Regions from separate parts of the Psychromonas sp. SR45-3 genome, predicted to be linked through region 2. Evidence: predicted binding sites of a transcription regulator. Region 2 holds the regulator's gene; the other holds the start of a gene.
The links. Region 2 encodes ArgR, which controls arginine synthesis, uptake and breakdown. Its sites were predicted from a motif close to ANTGAATANNTATTCANT; they were not measured.
Positions count from the first base shown of each region.

Region 1: a site for ArgR is predicted at 1,238-1,255, ahead of H5084_RS12705 (OadG family transporter subunit). Genes of this name have one in related genera too.

Region 1 covers NZ_JACJDP010000023.1:14,916-18,336, forward strand. The annotation lists gene csrA (carbon storage regulator CsrA) at 1-114, shown strand, start outside; tRNA gene H5084_RS12685 (tRNA-Ser) at 290-382, shown strand; tRNA gene H5084_RS12690 (tRNA-Arg) at 401-477, shown strand; tRNA gene H5084_RS12695 (tRNA-Arg) at 543-619, shown strand; tRNA gene H5084_RS12700 (tRNA-Arg) at 698-774, shown strand; gene H5084_RS12705 (OadG family transporter subunit) at 1,312-1,569, shown strand; gene oadA (sodium-extruding oxaloacetate decarboxylase subunit alpha) at 1,602-3,410, shown strand.
Region 2 covers NZ_JACJDP010000041.1:30,804-34,224, reverse strand. The annotation lists gene mdh (malate dehydrogenase) at 1-437, opposite strand, end outside; gene H5084_RS16475 (transporter substrate-binding domain-containing protein) at 743-1,516, opposite strand; gene argR (transcriptional regulator ArgR) at 1,717-2,169, shown strand; gene H5084_RS16465 (type IV pilin protein) at 2,376-2,813, shown strand; gene H5084_RS16460 (transglycosylase SLT domain-containing protein) at 3,119-3,421, opposite strand, start outside.

The sequences.
Region 1 (3,421 bases), on a different contig from region 2:
GTTAAAGGTAACCAAGTACGTGTCGGTGTTAATGCGCCAAAAGATGTATCAGTGCATCGTGAAGAGATTTATATGCGTATTCAAGCTGAAAAGAACGCAGCCAGTTCAGAATAGACAGTGAACTGTTATTTAAAGAAGAGCTTAATTGCTCTTTTTTTATGTCTAAAATTCAACCGTAACAGATAAAAAACAAGCAGTTTGTTTAATTAGCAAGCAAGCAGTAAATTATTATGCTAAAAAGGTTTGACTTGTTTTCAGAAGACAGTAATATGTGCGCCAACAAGACGACGGTGGGGTGGCCGAGTGGCCGAAGGCGCTCCCCTGCTAAGGGAGTAACGGGTTTATAGCCTGTTCGAGGGTTCGAATCCCTCCTCCACCGCCATTCTTGTAGATTCTTAAAGCGGGTGTAGCTCAGCTGGATAGAGTACCTGGCTACGAACCAGGCGGTCAGGGGTTCGAATCCCTTCACCCGCACCATCTTTCTATTTGCACGAAAAGACGGTGAGCTTAAGAATTGAAATAAAAACATAAAGAATATCGCGGCGGGTGTAGCTCAGCTGGATAGAGTACCTGGCTACGAACCAGGCGGTCAGGGGTTCGAATCCCTTCACCCGCACCATTCTTTACAAGCTTACGAAAGTAAGTTTTTTTGTTTTTAGAGCTTATTAATATTATTCCCAATAATATTAAGCACCATGCGGGTGTAGCTCAGCTGGATAGAGTACCTGGCTACGAACCAGGCGGTCAGGGGTTCGAATCCCTTCACCCGCACCATTTCTTTAGTTTTTCGCTTTTATTATTATTCCATCTTATTTTATTTAATCTTATATAGTCCCTGTAAATTCAACTTTATTTGAATGTTTAATCATAATAAATGACTATATTTCTTTTTTTATACTTATTTTCTCTCTAAAAATGCATGTTTTTTTTATAATTTTGCATAAATAGTCACTTAATTTTATATTTAAGTCACAAGTTTAACCTCGCTTGCTTTCACCTTTACTAGACTATTAATTGCTAAATGCAAACTATGGAAGTTGAGTCAAATTCCATTGCTTTCATTTTTTAGCCAAAACCACTATAATAAGCGCCTGTGAAACACTATTTTACTGAAAATACATATGTTCAACGCGTATTAAATCAAGTAATCTGGTGGTTGATGTTTATTATTTACATGGATTTAATCGTGATCAGTATTCAATACTCACTGTTAACAGCATATTAAATACTTATTAGATATGAATAAATATTCATTTTTAATCTGTTGAATGGCTGTTTCAGTGTGTATCTAGAAAAGGAAAGGGTACATTTATGGATATTACAGGATCTTTAGTCACTGCATTTATGCTATTGGGTCTCGGCATGGCATTTGTTTATATGTTTTTAGGTTTATTATTTATTTGTATAAATCTAATGGCTAAATATATCCCTGCAGACAAACCTGTCATTTCAGCTAAGCGTAAAGCACCCGTTGCTACACAAGCTGCTAATCAAACACAAGTAAGCCCTCAAGTAATCGCTGCGATCACTAGTGCAGTGCAACAATACCGCAAAGCACGAGCAGTTTAATGGACAAAGAATCAATAAAGGAGCAAGTGAATATGTCTAAGCCTCTCGCAATCACCGAAGTTGTTTTACGTGATGCACACCAATCATTATTTGCAACACGTATGCGTATTGACGATATGTTACCCATCGCAGAGAAATTAGATAAAGTAGGCTATTGGTCTTTAGAGACTTGGGGTGGTGCTACTTTCGATTCATGTATTCGTTATCTAGGTGAAGATCCTTGGGATCGTATTCGCGCTTTAAAAGCGGCGATGCCAAATACACCACAACAAATGCTGTTAAGAGGCCAAAACCTATTAGGTTACCGCCATTATGCTGATGATGTGGTACAGAAGTTTGTCGAACGTGCACATACTAATGGCGTAGACGTATTTCGTATTTTCGATGCCATGAATGACGTGCGTAACTTTGAGACGGCGATTAAATCGGCTGTTGAAGTTGGTGCTCATGCTCAGGGGGCTCTCTCTTATACGACGAGTTCAGTCCATACCATCGATGGTTGGGTTGATATGGCGAAACGTCTGGAGGACATGGGCGCGCACTCTATCTGTATTAAAGATATGGCTGGTTTATTAAAACCTTATGTTGCAGAAGAGTTAGTTACAAAAATTAAAGCTTGCACCAATATCCCATTAGCCTTGCATTGCCATGCAACAACAGGTCTTAGTTTAGCGACTCAACAAAAAGCGATTGATGCGGGTGTTGATATTATTGATAGTGCTATCTCTTCAATGAGTATGACTTACGGCCATTCACCAACGGAGACATTAGTTTCTATTGTTGAGGGTACGCCGCGTGATACTGGGTTGGACTTACATAAACTAGAAGATATCTCTGCTTATTTCCGCGAAGTACGCAAAAAATATGTGAAATTTGAAGGTGAATTGAAAGGTGTTGACCCACGTATTTTGATAGCACAAGTACCGGGCGGTATGTTAACTAATATGGAAAGCCAACTTAAACAGCAAGGTGCTGCAGATAAGATGGACGAAGTATTAAAAGAAATTACATGCGTTCGTGAAGATCTTGGTTTAATTCCTTTAGTGACACCAACGTCTCAAATTGTTGGCACACAAGCTGTAATCAATGTATTGATGGGTGAGCGCTATAAAAATGTCACTAAAGAAACAGCTGGTGTATTAAAAGGTGAATATGGCGCAACGCCTGCACCTGTTAATGCCGAATTACAAGCTAAAGTATTAGATGGCGCGCAAGCAATTACTTGTCGCCCAGCGGATAATCTTAAGCCAGAAATGGCATCGATCGAAGCTGAGTTCAAAAAATTAGCGGCTGAAAAAGGCGTTAAAGTTGCTGACAATGAGATTGATGATGCTCTTATTTATGCGTTGTTCCCTGAAATCGGACTTAAATTCTTAGAAAATCGCAATAACCCTGATGCATTTGAGCCTGTACCAAGCGCTGATGATATGAAAGTTGCTAATGCCCCTGCTAAAGCGAAAAATTCGCCAGAGTCTTACTCTGTTTCAGTTGATGGACAGCTGTTTAATGTACAAGTGGGGCCAGAAGGTAGTATCGACGGTATTTCACCAGTTAAAGCTAATGCTGCACAGGTGAATACAACGGTTGCGGCAAACGCTGCTGCACCTGCAGCGACTGCTGATGCCGAAGGTGAGGATGTGCCGGCACCTTTAGCGGGTAATATCTTTAAAGTACTGGTAAACAAAGGTGACCACGTCGACGAAGGTGATGTACTGGTGATTATGGAAGCGATGAAAATGGAAACTGAAATTCGTGCTCCAAAATCAGGCACAGTGCAAGCCGTTAACATCAGAGAAGGCGATGCTGTGAATGTCGGTGACTCACTGTTTGTAATAGGTTAAGGAAGATAACG
Region 2 (3,421 bases):
ACACCAAATATACGGTTTTTATCGTAAACACCTGCTTTTTTGAAAACTTCTGCAACAATTGGTACAGTGCCGTTTACAGGATTAGTGATAACACCAACTAATGCTTTAGGACAGTTAGCAACAATACCTTCAGCTAAAGTTTTGATAATACCAGCATTCACTGCGAATAAATCAGCACGGTCCATACCTGGTTTGCGTGGCATGCCGGCAGGGATAATGACAATATCAGCACCTGTTAAAGCAGCGCCTAACGCATCAGCACCAAAACCTTCAACTTTAACTGCTGTTGGGATATGTGATAAATCAACCGCTACACCAGGAACAACTGGAGCAACATCGTATAATGCTAGCTCAGAACCAGCTGGTAGTTGAGTTTTTAATAATAATGACAACGCTTGACCGATACCACCTGCAGCACCAAGAACAGCAACTTTCATATTTTTCTCCAGTGAAATAAAATGTTTAAGTATGTATAGCCGTTACCAATCAAAATGCTTTATTTTGCATTTGTAATGATAATGGAAATAAGATTAGCCTTGTCATTCTAAAGTGAATAAATACGCAAGTGTGAAATATGTTAAGTAATTGTGAGCAATGTAAAAAAGAAACGCCTTTTATTTTCTATAAAATGCTGATATTAAAACTTTAAAAATTAATAATAAGCGCTTTGAATAATTAATGATAAAAATTTTGAAAGGTAATGATAAGCACTCTAAAAACTAATAATAGAGGCTATCAAAAATTAATTAGGAAAGTATTGCTGATAAATTTTGGCATAAGTACCATTCTCAACAATAAGTTTTAATCCAGCATTTAAACGTTCACGTAACTGATCATTACCTTTTTTTACCGCAATACCGTAACCTTCAGAAAACTCTTTAATAAAGACTTCTTCAGTGCGGCTAATCACTAATGAACCGCCTGTCTCTTGTTGGCTCGAAAGTTGTTTGCTTAAAAAGTCATTAACCACAGCAAAGTCTGCAAAAACGGCATCTATTCGTTGTAACTTTAAATCTTCTAATGCAGCTTGAGATGAAAAATAAGGCACGATGTAACTATTTTCTCTGGCAAATTGAATCAAGTAATTTTGATTCGAAGTATTTGCCTGTACGCCGATGAATTTCCCAGAGAGTGAAAATTGCCCCTGCAGCGGCTCTTTACTGATAAAAACTGGGGGCACTTTATAATAGCTATCACTAAAGTCGACGGTTTTTAAACGTTCAGCAGTAATATCTAATGCGGCAATAACAGCATCATATCGGCCAAAAGGTAAGGTTAGTAGCAAACCATCAAAGCGGTGATGCTCAAAACTGCATTGCAAATTAACTTCGTGGCAAATTGCTTTAGCAATATCAATATCAAACCCCTTAATTTCTTTATCTTTTGACAGGTATTCAAAGGGATAATAATTACTATCGGTAGCAAATTTAACCTGCATCTGAGGAAGGATCTCAGCGCTTATTGCAGTAGTAAAGAAAAACATAATAAGCGCTAATAGGCGAGCAACAGAGATCATAATGGATCATCCTTGGGATTGGCAATTTATTGCGAATTTTAGCAGAAGTACCAGCAATAAAGTAGAGACTCTCAATGTAAATAGAACCGCTTAGTCAAAAACGAATAAATATGCAGAAAAAGTGACATTTAATCTATTAACCTACGGTGCATTTAGATTAAGATATGGCTTTTATTATAATGCAATTATGGAATTAACAAATGCGACAGACCTCTGAACTAATGGACTTCTTTAAAGACTTGCTTAAAAAAGAACATTTAAGCTCGCAAAGTGAGATTGTCGATGCCTTGATCGACGCTGGATTCACTCATATTAATCAATCCAAAGTATCCCGCATGTTAAGTAAAACAGGGGCGGTACGTACACGTAATGCAACGGGTGAAATGGTCTATTGTTTACCTGCAGAACTAGGTATTCCTACGACCACCAGCCCACTTAAAAACTTGGTTGTAGATATCGATAGAAACGACAGTTTAATTGTTATTCGTACTAGTCCAGGTGCGGCACAACTGATCGCTCGTTTATTAGATTCGATGAGTAAAGCGGAAGGTATTCTAGGGACGATAGCCGGCGATGATACTATCTACATTGCACCAAGCAACACGCAAAAAATAGAAGAAACATTGGCTGTTGTGCACAAACTATTTGATTAAAGTAAACATTACTATTGATTTAAAGTGAAATTAGGTCTTTTATCAATCTGAACTCAAGTAATAAGCAACTTGTATTCAATTAAGTATTCATGAATAAAAATGACGAGGGAGGCAATGCCCTCTTCCTCGCTTATTCGAATATTTATCTACTCCCTGAAACGAGAATAAATAAGGGTGCTAACCATAAACTATACAGGTAGGTGATTATGCTGATAGTTAATAATAAAAAGTTAAAAATAAAAAAACTGCATGCTTTTACATTAATTGAGCTGCTGATAGCGATTGCTATTTTAAGCCTATTAGCAGGCATCGCTTATCCCTCCTATCAAGGGCTTGTTATAAAAACACGACGAGCAGATGCTCAAAGCGAACTGATTAAAGCACAAATCGAACAAAGCAGTTTTCGTATTACTCACCCGACCTACATCTCAAATGCATCCTCTGCGGGTCTACCTTCAAATAATCAGTACTATACTTTTAGTATTGTATCCGCCTCTACACACACCTATACGCTAAAAGCCGAAGCAAAAGCCACAGGTAGTCAAATCAATGACGAAAACGACTGTCAAACGCTTTACATAGACCAGAGCAACACCAAAACCAGCGATGGTAACCAACAAAATAATGCTTGCTGGAACAATTAAAAGCATTTATGACTTCAATTCTACTTCTAGGTAAATTCAACTTATAGGATCAACAATAAATCGTATCACGGCAATGCTGAATATTCAGAGAGCCTAAGCGTTTTATAAAGTGATGTTTAGCAGGTAAGATTTAGAGGCGATGTTTAGTCGGTAATGCTGCAGAGTAATATTAAAATAGGAAGACTTAAAAACGGCTACCTAGATACTTGCAAATAGTACCTGTAAATAATGTTCTGCAGGTTTTCTCCCTACAGAACATTTCTTAATAGCCTTTTAACAGCTAACTATTTATTATTAAGTCATCATTAATAACGACCTAAAAACTCTTTTTGGTTCAAAAATTTCAATGGTTTGCCTAATACATGCTGATAAATAACGTTATAGGCTAAAACACTTTGCACATAGGCACGTGTTTCATAATAAGGAATGGTATCTACCCAGCTATCTATTTCAATTCCAATATTGCCATTTTTCTTGTCCGGCGTTACCCATCTATCAACTCGATGCGGGCCAGCATTATAGGCTGCGGTCGCTAACACACGATTACCGTCATAGCGTGTTAATAGGCCATTAAAGTAAGCCGTACCTAATTGTACGTTAAGCGCACC